One region of the Paraglaciecola sp. G1-13 genome, then DNA from elsewhere that is predicted to be linked to it. Evidence: predicted binding sites of a transcription regulator. Region 1 holds the regulator's gene; each other region holds the start of a gene.
The links. The regulator LexA, encoded in region 1, represses DNA repair genes until DNA is damaged. The targets are predictions, from matches to a motif close to TACTGTATNNNNATACAGTA.
Positions count from the first base shown of each region.

Region 2: AC0L6N_RS21950 (acyl-homoserine-lactone synthase) is a predicted target of LexA. The motif match lies at 2,291-2,310, and genes of this name have one in related genera.
Region 3: AC0L6N_RS01660 (DNA topoisomerase III) is a predicted target of LexA. The motif match lies at 1,819-1,838, and genes of this name have one in related genera.

Region 1 covers NZ_CM147903.1:4,639,297-4,643,590, reverse strand. The annotation lists gene plsB (glycerol-3-phosphate 1-O-acyltransferase PlsB) at 1-1,796, opposite strand, end outside; gene lexA (transcriptional repressor LexA) at 1,990-2,613, shown strand; gene coxB (cytochrome c oxidase subunit II) at 3,023-4,147, shown strand; gene ctaD (cytochrome c oxidase subunit I) at 4,158-4,294, shown strand, end outside.
Region 2 covers NZ_CM147903.1:5,144,385-5,148,678, forward strand. The annotation lists gene AC0L6N_RS21935 (ATP-binding cassette domain-containing protein) at 1-290, opposite strand, end outside; gene AC0L6N_RS21940 (helix-turn-helix transcriptional regulator) at 514-1,260, shown strand; gene AC0L6N_RS21945 (hypothetical protein) at 1,257-2,204, opposite strand; gene AC0L6N_RS21950 (acyl-homoserine-lactone synthase) at 2,433-3,026, shown strand; gene AC0L6N_RS21955 (hypothetical protein) at 3,597-3,803, opposite strand; gene AC0L6N_RS21960 (hypothetical protein) at 3,852-4,067, opposite strand; gene AC0L6N_RS21965 (hypothetical protein) at 4,095-4,294, opposite strand, start outside.
Region 3 covers NZ_CM147903.1:381,880-386,173, reverse strand. The annotation lists gene AC0L6N_RS01665 (alkaline phosphatase D family protein) at 1-1,614, opposite strand, end outside; gene AC0L6N_RS01660 (DNA topoisomerase III) at 1,862-3,799, shown strand; gene AC0L6N_RS01655 (PEP-CTERM sorting domain-containing protein) at 3,906-4,294, opposite strand, start outside.

The DNA of each region.
Region 1 (4,294 bases):
ATGATAGTGCCAAAACTGTCTTGGGATACTTCCAGCTTATTTAGCTTTAACGTATTTTCTACCAATGCTTTGCCATCAAGCTCAGGGATGCTAGATAAGTCACTGTAAGGCGCGGCCTTTAACAAGTCTAGGTAGTCGTCAATGGCGCGTTCGAGTTCATCCTGTGCCATTGCATGTTTCTTAGCGGAAAGTAAGCACATGGCGCACAGTGACATACCGCTGACAGCGGCCGCTTGGTTGATTCGGCCCATAACATCATTGGCTAAGGTATTCACGGCAGGGGTTAACCAGCGCGGTTTTTTATCGGGTTCTAAATTTTGTGCTTCACGCCAATCTGGCACTTCGCTATCAAGAAAGTTGCTTAAATTAATTGGATCACCGAAATTTAAAAATCCGTTTCCGTAGTTTTTCAGCTTACGTACCGCGGAGAACACCTGAAAAAAAGATTCTTTCTTTTTGTCTGTGCCTTTGAGCTCTTTCAAATAGCTTGAGACTTCCATTACGTGCTCGTAGCCAATGTATACAGGTACAATACTGACGGGGCGGTTAATGCCTTTAATCAGTCCCTGAAGGGTCATGGCCAACATACCCGTTTTAGGCGGTAGTAAGCGACCTGTTCGACTTCGGCCTCCTTCAGGATAATACTTCACGGAATAGCCTTTGTTGAAAAGTAGCTCTAAATACTCTCTGAATACCGCGGTATACAGCTTGTTGCCGGCGAAGCTGCGACGTAAGAAGAATGCGCCACATTTTCGTAAAATTCCGCCAATCGGCCAAAAGTTGAGATTGATACCCGCAGCAATATGCGGTGTCACTAAACCTTCGTGATAGATGACATAAGTTAAAAGGAGGTAGTCCATGTGGCTTCTATGGCACGGCACGTAGATAATTTCGTGGCCATTTTGCGCTAACGCCCTGACTTTATCGGCATGTTTTACTTCAATGCCGTTGTACACTTTGTTCCATATTTTTGTGAGTAAGCGGTCGCCAATTCTTACTAACCCTTCGCGATAATCTGCGGCAATTTCATCGACATATTTCTTCGCTTTGGCTTGTATCTGGTGATTTGACTGCTTCTTGCTGCGCGCTTCGTCGCTAACTGCTTGGCGAACAGAGTCTGCGCCCAATACTGCGTTATATAATTCTTGTCGTTCGAGTAACATTGGGCCTATGAGATTTTGGCGGCGACGATGAAAGTGCGTGCCCGCTAAGCGGATAAGCTTGTGGCCTATTTCTTCATCACTGCCTTTTAAATCTGCCATGGTACGAGAGGATACAGCCTTGCTGTAACAAACGAAGTTATCTCTACCTAAAAACAGCACAATAAAAAACTTACGTAACCAGTTTGGAGATACCTGGTTGGCGATAATATCTGACCAGCCGGATAGCTTTCGGCCGGGTGCTCTGCCCCAAAAAATGGAAACCGGGACGATTTGCAAGTCTAACTCTGGGTGCTCTCTGTGGATCTGGAACAGACGAGTAACATCATCTGCAATTTTGGTGATCTTCACTTTTCGAGTAAGCAAAGAACGTGGTTGTTGTAAAAACAAACATGCGGGTAATTCCTTACCACCGATTTGCACCGGCTCGGAGGGCTTAGGCAAGCCTAGGGAATTGGTAGACATTTTTAAAGCAAATTGATCAGTGACCGAGTGTGTGCGCAATAGATAAATAATGGGTTTGGTGGTATCGATCCCAAGTTCGGTCGCTATATCTGTAGGAATGCTATTAACTTTAACCAGCCATTTTAGCGGAACAGATATCATTGTCAGCAGCAGTTTATGCAGCCATGCCATAAGAGTGGTACCTAGATAATGAAAGACCTGTATAGGATACCACGTTATTCGGCTTTTCCACCCCGCGTAATCAGTTTACAGGTCAGAGGTCTTATAGAAAATTACCTTTAATAAACAACAAAGAAGAAAAATTTGAGATTTAGCAACGACTGTATATACTCACAGTTAAACTGTATGAAACAACAGGCTGTGTATGCGTCCACTAACTCCCAGACAAGAAGAAGTCTTGCAACTGATTAAAACCACCATGCTAGAAACAGGCATGCCGCCAACACGTGCAGAAATAGCACGGCACCTTGGTTTTAAATCGGCAAATGCGGCTGAAGAACACCTCAAGGCTCTGGCTCGTAAAGGAGCAATTGAGATCTTGCCCGGCACGTCAAGAGGTATCAGGCTCACTGAGCCTTTAGAAGATCAATTAGAAGACCAAGGTTTGCCGCTTATTGGTCGTGTTGCCGCCGGTGAGCCCATTTTGGCTCAAGAGCATGTTGAAATGCATTACAAAGTTGACCCAAGTTTATTTAAACCCAGCGCTGATTTTTTACTTAGAGTTAGCGGCATGAGTATGAAAGACATTGGTATTTTGGATGGTGATTTACTGGCCGTGCATAAAACAACGGATGTGCATAATGGTCAGGTGGTAGTTGCGCGAGTAGATGAAGATGTAACCGTTAAACGGCTTGAGCGAAAAGGTCGACAAGTCGTACTACATGCTGAAAACGAGGATTTCCAACCTATTAAAGTCGATCTAGCGACGCAGCCTTTTAATATCGAAGGTATCGCTGTTGGTGTTATTCGTAATGCTGACTGGATGTAGTTGAACATTTTTTTAGGCAGTTTGCTGTTACATTATTGATCATTTTCGAGCTTCGCAATGGAGTTCGAAAATATTATTTTATTCCATGAAAACATCCCATCTTACCTACCTCATATTGCCTTTTCGCATATCATTTAATCTATGTGTTTGTTACTGAGTTGTTAACGTAACACACTGATAGACTGATTAAAATTTGGTCGATTGAATATAAAATATACAAAAAAACTGGACTACTCCCCCTATTTTGAGTAATGCTTGTTACACGATTAACAAGTCAGTAACAAAACTTGTCGCGTGCTGAACCTTACAATAATAAATTAGAACGTAGAGTTTGATGGTTATCACCACTATTTTACGCGTTTGACAAGCAGGGGGTCGAGTGAAGAAAATTTCGTTGAGTGTAATGGCAATGTTAGGTGCATTTAATTGCAGCACCGCTTTTGCAGATTCAGTGTCCGACTTAGATCAGTACCAATTAAACATGCGCAAAGGTGTGACTGATATCAGCGCCGAGGTATATGACCTACATATGTTGATGTTCATCATATGTGTGGTTATCGCTGTTGGTGTGTTTGGCGCTATGTTCTACTCCATTTTATTTCATCGTAAATCTCGTGGGGCTAAGCCTGCAAACTTCCACGAGAGTGTTAAAGTTGAAATCGCTTGGACCGTCATCCCTTTTATTATCCTCATTGTAATGGCTATCCCTGCAGCCAAAACGTTGATCGCTATGGAGGATGCCAGTGAACCGGAAGTGACGGTGTTGGTAACAGGGTCACAATGGAAGTGGCACTACAAGTACATGGATAACGACGTCGAATTTTATTCTCGCATGGCAACTCAAGCCGATGAGATTACAGGTAAATTAGACAAGGGTGTTAATTACCTCTTAGAAGTAGACCAACCTTTGGTGATCCCTACCGATAAACGTGTGCGTTTTCTTATTACCTCAGACGATGTTATTCATTCTTGGTGGGTACCAGACTTCGCAATCAAGCAAGACGCTAATCCAGGTTTTATTAATGATGCTTGGGCTAAGGTCAATGAACCGGGTATTTACCGTGGGCAGTGTGCTGAATTATGCGGAAAGGATCACGGGTTCATGCCGGTTGTGGTTATCGCAAAAGAGCCCGCCGAATATGATAAGTGGATAGGCGAGCGTCAAGCCATCCAAGAACAGGCAAAAGCTGAAGAGCAAAGATTACTAGCAATGAACATGAGCAAAGAAGAGCTCATGAGCAATGGTCAAAAAATTTACAATTCTGCATGTGCAGCCTGTCATATGCCTAATGGTGAAGGGTTGCCAGGGGTATTCCCAGCATTAAAAGGGAGTGACATTGCGCTGAACGATATGGCTGCGCATATTGATATCGTGCTTAACGGTAAATCAGGTACCGCAATGGCCGCCTTCGCTAAACAGTTAACAATGTCAGAACTTGCCGCAGTGATTACCTATGAGCGAAATGCGTGGGGTAACGATACGGGTGATCTAGTTCAGGCGAAAGACATTAACGCTGCATTAAACGGGCAGTAGGGAGACGATCATGAGCACAGTAACCGACACGATCCATCACGAAAACGATCATCACGAGCATCATGCGCCTCCTTCTGGTATTAAGCGCTGGTTGTACACGACAAACCACAAAGACATAGGCACGCTGTACCTTTGGTTCGCATTTAT
Region 2 (4,294 bases), 510 kb from region 1:
TAGACAGCAAAGTGTTGCGGCAGCAGGCCTAATCGTTGCCTGATTAAGTGCGGGCAACCTGCTACATCTTGGCCATTTAGTTGGATGCTGCCAGAGCTGGGACGCTCCAACTGCGCAATTAGCTTAAGCAGAGTCGATTTGCCGGCACCGTTCGATCCGACTAATCCAATTATGCCAGGAGTTAACGTTAAGCTTATGTTATTGAGCGCTGTTTGATTTTCGTCGTACGACTTGCTTAATTTTTGTATTTCCAGCTGAACTTGTATTTTTGGAAACCTTGCGTTTGACATATTGCATGACCTCTGTAGGTTACAGAACCCCTATTGTAGGAGCTTATGTGCTACTTCCTACTTGTTACTTTTGACAGGTTTGCAGATTAATAGTGTGATCTTTTGGTAGTTTTACTTACCATTTTTTGCTAGCTTGGTTATTAAATGAACGAGTGCTACATGCTTAATGACGCAAACGCACTCTTCGTGACTAAAATCTAAAAACATTTCCAGCAAGGAAGGGATGATGCAAGTCGAAGAATTCTACGAATTACTAGAAAGTGTAGACGAAAGTAGCTCAATTGATGCTCTAAAGGAAACTTGCGAAAGGTTCTGTCAGCTAATTGATATCCCGTTTTATTTATTGGGCGTCATCGGGCAAACATCCTCATACTCACCGACGATTAGAGTTATTTCGAATTATCCAGAGAAATGGCTCGAGTTTTACTTTAAGGAAAGTGAACAACAAAACGACCCTGTTGTTAAATACATCTTTGAAAAGCAATCTCCTATCCGCTGGGACAAACTCGTTGAGTACCAAGATTTTTCTTCTACTAAAGGTTTGCTCGTTTTCGAAAAAGCAGCGGCATATGGCTTGTACAATGGGCTAAGCATCCCTATTCGATCTACTTCTGAGAATATCGCCGTATTCAGTGTAGCGATAGATGAACGTTCCGATGCGAATAGAGTATTAGATAACGCTCAGATGTTTTGCCACACATTTGCAACGCACTTATTCGAGCGATACGTTCTGCTTGAGATAAGTGCAAGCGACGAAACAGATAGACGGGAGCTAACGAAAAGAGAACTTGAATGCCTGTTTTGGGCTTGTGAAGGTAAAACAGCCTGGGAAATTTCGCAGATAATAAATGTTTCTGAACGAACAGTTTTATTTCACTTAGGTAACTCAAACACCAAGCTAGGCGCTATTAATCGACAGCATGCTGTCGCGCTAGCGATCAAGAAGGGCATTATTAAACCAAATATCTAATTTAGGTATAAACGATGCTCACTGTTAAATTGTTGTTTAGTCATATCAGATTCAGGACGAGCGTTAAACCTTATCCCCTTACTGAAGTGATAGCTGCTGGATATTTTCCAATCGTTATTCAGTAAGTTTATCGGTTGAGTATTTTCGAGTTCGGTCTGGTGTAAGCATAGATAATAAATCATTTCGTCGACGAGGCCACTCACGATCATTTCTTTAGCTAAATCAGTGTGAACAATGATCAGTCCACAGGTCATTTTATGTTCGCACGCGTGTGCTAAAAGTTTCTTCACGTCCAGTAAACTATTGACAGTGTGATGTTGAACAGCTTTGTTAGCATTATTTTTTGTGTTGCTGACATTGAATGGCAAACAACCGGGCTCTTCAGCTACAAACTCCATATTGCTAACCAGCCTTTTTATATAGTTGATCGCTTCTATATCCTCATCAAACGTAGAGAAATCCGCTTTTCTGCCCGACAGATCAGCACACGTGATACAACTTATCCAAGGCCTTTTCTTTTGTTCGTTGGTCTGCATGGTTATAACCGTCCCGAGATCCATCAATGCATTGTTGATAGCAATAACGTTGATATTGTTAGAAAGAAAATTGGTTTTATGATTGTCACTAAACCTAAAATGAGCAGGTATACGCGGATACAGAATGTTGACGATACCTGCGTCGGTGGCACTTTTAACCAGTGCGTTACTATCCTTAATCAAAGCATTTGGAGGCAAGGACAAGTAAAGGTCTGCCCCGGCACCACTTGCCTTTATCTGACTCAGTAGCAGAGCTTCAGATTCCAGCTGAGTGCTTCCTTGAAGCTTTAGTATCTTGCCCTTAAGACAAAATAACCAAGCTGCGCCACAATAATGTGAAATAGACGCTGCTTTATCTATTACTAACGACAAACAGCGAGAACGTAAAGCAAAAATATTGTTGTTCATTGCGGTATCCACTTAACTCCATTTCGATATTTTAGCTGCTTTAAATGTTTATATATCCTGTTAGATCTAACGGTGTTTTATAAAAATACTGTCAGATACTACAGGAGAAAATTATTGGAATTAGGCTAGGGACAATGATTAAAACCCTACTGTAAAATGTGATAGCTGAATTTATTGAATTTCGTTGAATATGCTTAGTTGCAAGTTAACTAAACTAGGTTCAACACAATGAGACAAATAAAAGTAATAGATAAAAACAATAATGAATTTGGACGTAATCCAGAGTTAATTAATGATATGTTCAAATTAAGATCTGAAGTCTTTAAAGGGCGATTAGGTTGGGATGTTGAATCTGATAAAGGCTTGGAAAAAGACTTTTTTGATAACCAGCAGCCAAGTTATATTGCTATGTTGAATGAGAGCGATGATATTGTTGGTGGATGGCGTGCAATACCAACAACAAAAAGTTATATGCTAAAAGATATATTCCCAGATTTATTGAGAGGGGAGTTAGCACCTGAAGAAAAAAATATTTGGGAAATAAGTCGCTTTGCTATTAGTAAAAATAGAACAGGGAAATCTGCTCGAGTCGCAAGCGAAGATACAGCTGCTTTAGTAAGTTCATTTTATTCATTTGCGATTAAAAATGGCATTACAGATTATGTACTGGTAACAACCACCGCCTGTGAGCGAATTCTTCGGTATTTGGGCGTAAATATGCGCAGAATGGGAGATGGTCAGGCGATGCAAATTGGGGTAGAGAAATCTGTCGCCCTATGGGTTAAAGTGGACAACAATTTAAATATCAATCCTATTCATTAACATTATATATTCTATATTATTGGGCGCTCGTCTTTTGTACGTCGCCCGAACATTCATCTTTTTTACTTTCCAACTGTATTCTCATTTCCCCCGTAATAGATATCAAATATTTTAATAAATATAATCTATTGAAATGGTATTTTAGATCATTTCTCAAACTCTCTTATGCCTTATAAAAAGGGATAGGTGAACAGTGTTGCCTGTATCCTGTTAAGCGCTTGTATTGTCATTTTGAACAGGTTAATGCCGTTCCCTAGGCTACTTTAATTAATCTACAGCTGCGCAAGCGAAGCTCGACTTCATGAACATAAGCTACTGTATACAAAAAGGTGACTGAGTTAGCTACGCCTATATCATTGAAGTAACTGTGGTTTTTTAGTAAGTAAGCGTTTACTTTTTCAGCCTTTAGCGAATGATGATAAGTCAGGGTGCTGATATGTGTTTCTAAATTGAAGTGGCACAAAATATTAAAAAATTATCGTTTGCTGATATACATTCGGTGGGGAAAATAAGCGTGATGATGAGTGAAAGACTGCGCCAGGATTCAAATTACCACTGGCGCCGTATATGCTAAGCCAATGTACTTGAACTAATCAAATCAGAAGCTTGTGTAGCAGCATCCATAATTTGCGGATCGATTTTGTCATAGAGTTGATTTAACAAATCGGAGTTTGCAATCGCTGTTATATTTTCTACTTCATCTGTTTTTACAATGAAGTAATAGTTTGTCATTGAATAAAAGTGTACACCGTTTACTGAAAATGCCGAGCCTTTCATAAAGAATCCTTTTTAAATTAAGGGCGGCTTGCACCGCCAGGTCACTTATTAGCTAACAGAAACTTTGCTAGCGATGTCGTTAATGCTATTGGCTGCATGTGTCGCTGCATCAAGTAATGCAGGGTCCACTTTGTCAGCGAGTACGTTCATAAGGTCGGTGTTTACTGCGGCTGTTAAGCTGCCTAGTTCTTGCGCGTCATATACCAGTGCATAGTCAGTGAATGCGATGAAATTTACGCCTTGGGTTGCGAAGTTAAGTTGCATGGTGTTTCTCCTTTTTTTAGTGTGTTATTAGCTAACAGATACGTTGCTAGCGATGTCGTTAATGCTATTGGCTGCATGTGTCGCTGCATCAAGTAATGCAGGGTCCACTTTGTCAGCGAGTACATTCATAAGATCGGTGTTTACTGCGGCAGTTAAGTCACCTAGTTCTTGCGCGTCATATACCAGCGCATAGTCAGTGAATGCGATGAAATTTACGCCTTGGGTTG
Region 3 (4,294 bases), 920 kb from region 1:
GTAGCTACTAATACCACTTGGATTGGGCGTTGTATCAAATCCTTGAGGATGGTGTGACGTATTGGTTTTGTGCACAACGTTAATCATAGAAATAGGTTGAATGTATCCCCCTAGAATGCTCGCAGACGGGTCCCGTTCAATGTGTTGCATGGGTGCACCGCCCTCTCCCCATAAATTACCTTGTAGTACATCGTGATCATCCGGTAAACATACCGTCGGACGGTCGCGCATCACCTCTTTAAATGACCAACCAAATTGATAGTACATGCGTAAATAATTCAGTGTTGCGCGCTGCGCTGGCGCCCTAACATAACCAAAACCACCGTGATGTTCGTATAGCTGATCACCAGAGAAAAACACTAAGTCTGGGTTAAGCTTTTGTAGGTTTTCAGCCACTGGAGCATATGGAAATGCGTAGTCGTTTTGGCAGGTCAATGATGCCATACGTAAAGGTCTGTCTTTGGGATTTGCTTGAATGGTCCCTGAGTATATGTCTGGGGTGTGTGAGCCATCTTTGCGTAATTGATTGTATATCACCCGAAACTCTGTGCTTTGGCTCTCGTCCCAGTTGTCATGGGTGAAGGTCGCTAATGATGCAGCTGGATCAATCTGGCTATGCCCTAATGAAATCCACTGACCACGGCGCTTAACTTGAAGCTCTACGCTCTGATTGTCTTTTGCCCCTAGGGGCCCAAGTAAGGCACTGAGTTTGAGCACAAATCCCTTTTCGCTCTGGGAATCGCTCAAGGTATACATAGTCCACAAAATGGGGCCGAAGCGCTGCTCTGGTAAGTATTCGAATGCGCTCCCCGCCATACGCCAGTCACTAAAACGGTAGCGGCTACCATTATGCTCTTTGGCATCAGTTTGAAAATCAGTTGCTGGCAACGCAAAATTACTCACAAGGGCTACATTGCCGAGCACTTCATCTGCTGATACCAGCAATGAATGCCCCACAAGCAAACGTTGATCTTCTGCTAGATGCACCTCCACATTGAGTAACATCGCGCCAACTTGCGGCTTACCCGAAATGATTAAATCCACTGGTTTATCAGCAATATCAATTTTCAGAGGTATTCGCTCGCTGCCAACAATTAAGGTGTTTTTAATCACCCCAATATCATATCCTTCGCGCACAAAACAATTACTGCGGTATTCATTCAGCTCACTGCGCGCGCCTAGGCGCACACCGCCACCACCGTCGTTTTCATTTGGCGCTAGATTTTGTAAGCGTACACGTATTTCAAAGTCACCTTGTTGATGTTTTAACTGATGCGTTAGCGAATGAACACTGCGATTGCCACCAGGGTTAATGCAATGAGCATGACCTTCTTTTACTTGCCAATCTTCCATCGGGTTAGCCCAAAACTCGCCCCCGAGCCAAACACGATCATGGATTTGCTGCCAATTATCCTGCATTTGAGTAACGCGCTCAGCGTCAGCATTTACCGCTGATTTTGCTAGTGTGGTATCCGCTTTTTGATTCTGCAACGAGCGAGCACAGCCTGCACTGGCTGCAAGCACTCCGGCTCCCACCCCTGCTCCTACGAATTTAAGTGCCGCCCGGCGCGACATAATTTCTGGTTGCGTACAGTTATCATTGCTACTTTTCATCTGGGACCACTTTGAAAATTGTTTATTGTTAACATTAATTATACAAAGTAGAAAACAAAAAACCACTACTTTTTTGACTTTTATGAATACGGTTTCCCTCTCACGTGCTCTGTCCCCAAAGGGGATATTCCAACATTGTAAAAGCAAGGTAACATTCAAAAACAAATCGCTCTGGCTACACCCAAGTAAAATTAATTGCTACACTACTGTCTTTACATACAGTCACATTACCTTAAGCGCCATCTCAATGATCCTATATATAGCGGAGAAGCCCAGTTTAGGCCGTGCAATTGCGCAAGGCTTCAGCGGTCAGCAACAAAAGCATGATGGCTATATCACGCTAGGAAATGGCGATTGCGTCACTTGGTGTATAGGTCATTTGCTGGAACAAGCTGAGCCTGATAAATACGACCCTGCTTATGCAAAATGGGCTTTGCAGCACCTGCCTATCGTGCCTCAAGATTGGATATTGGTACCCAAAAAAGGCACCAGCAAACAGTTATCGGTCATAAAACGTTTATTGAAAACAGCATCTCAGGTGGTCAACGCGGGAGATCCAGACCGTGAAGGTCAGCTTTTAGTGGACGAAGTCATCACCTACTGCAAAGTTAAGCGCGATATTATCGATAACGCTGGGCGTTTACTGATCAATGATTTAAACCTAAACGCAGTTAAAAAATCCTTAACTAATATTCGCCCCAATCGTGAATTTACTGGCTTGTCTATTTCTGCCCTTGCACGCTCAAGAGCGGATTGGTTATATGGGCTTAACTTAACCCGTGCTTACACTCTGCTCGGCCAGCGCGGCGGCTACTCAGGTGTGCTGTCGGTCGGCAGAGTACAAACCCCAGTACTGGGCTTAGTGGTCAGGCGGGATGCAGAAATAGCCCAGTTTGAATCGAAACCCTTCTATGAAGTCATGGCGACGCTCGCCACTCAAACCGAGCAACCAGCCCAAACGTTCACAGCAAAATGGCAGCCAAGTGCAGCTTGCGAGCCTTACCAGGATGAAGAAGGTCGCGTGATTGTTAAGAAACTCGCAGAAACCGTGGTCAATAAAACGCGGGGCCAACCGGGTGTCGTTGAGTCTTATACGGTGAAGGATAAACAAAGTCCGCCCCCCCTGCCCTATAACCTGTCGGCGCTGCAAATTGATGCGTCGAAACGCTTTAACTTGTCACCTAAGGCAGTGTTGACTGTGTGCCAGTCTTTGTACGAGCGTCACCAGTTAATCACCTACCCCCGCTCTGATTCGCGTTATTTACCCATGGAGCATTTCAGCGAAGCGACAAAAGTATTAAGCGCCATTAAAGCCAATGCGCCAGAGCAGCAGAGTGCCGTGGATAATGCGAATAGTAAATTAAAATCAAAAGCATGGAACGATAGCAAAGTAGATGCTCACCATGCGATTATTCCCACCTCCCGCAACAAGGCCATATCAAGCTTAAGTGACGATGAGGCGAAAATTTATCAATTGATTGCCACCCAGTACATTATGCAGTTTTATGGCCCCCATAAGTATCAAGAACAAGTAGCCGTGGTGACGATCGCTGGGGGGACCTTTGTAGCTAAAGCAAAAGCCACCACAGATAAAGGCTGGTTGGTATTAACCAAGCAAAACGGCGTAGCGACACCAGAGAACAGCCAAACAAAAAACGAACCTGCATTACCCACCTTGGTGAAAGGCCAAGCGCTCGATTGTGTTGACTCTCAGCTAGTGGAAAAGCAAACCTCGCCCCCTAAACACTTCACCGAAGCGACCTTACTTGCCGCCATGACAGGCATCGCCCGCTATGTACAGGACGCTAACATCAAGAAAATTCTTAAAGACACAGACGGTTTAGGCACAGAGGCAACCAGAGCCTCGATTATTGATTTATTGTTTAAACGACAGTTTATGCAAAAAAGTGGCAAGGAAATACACGCCACACCCACGGGCAAGGCGCTGATATATGCCCTGCCCAGCGAATCAACCCAACCCGATATGACCGCTATATGGGAAGCCAATTTGGATAAAATTTCCCAACGTAAAATGCGTTATCAAGATTTTATGCAACCTCTGACACACACCATTGGTGAGTTAATTAACGCCAGTCAGCGCATCGATACCAGTCAGTTCGCAGGCCTTGCCTCAACCAAACCTGCGTACAAAAAGAAGTGGCGTAAGAAGAAAAAGGCCAGTTAGTATGCTTCTCTATAAAAGCCGCTAGCGCATAGTGACGCTAGCGGTTTCTTATGTTTTGCAGATGCCGCAAAATAGCAATCCGCAAATGTTAATCACAGAATTATGACTATTTACGACGACGTAACGCGATGCCGAATAAACCTAGCGCTAGCAAAGCTAACGAGCCAGGAGCAGGTACGTTGGTTGCGTCAGGAGTTGTGGTTACGTTAGTTGGTGTAATGCCATTGGCAAAAACGGTAGCTGAGCCTTCAACGTCTAATATCCCATACAAATATGAGCGAGGTCCATCGCCGTAGAATTTGAATCCCCCCCAGCTTTGACCATATTCTAATGCACCATCAAAGTAGCTATACCAATTCAACGTATTTTCTCCGTCCTCAAAGAAGTCATCAATATCCCCGTACAAATCTTGAGCGGTATTCACTTCATCTTCATAACCGTATAATTTTTGTGTTTGCCAATTAGAGGCATCGATCGTCATCGCATTGTAGCTGA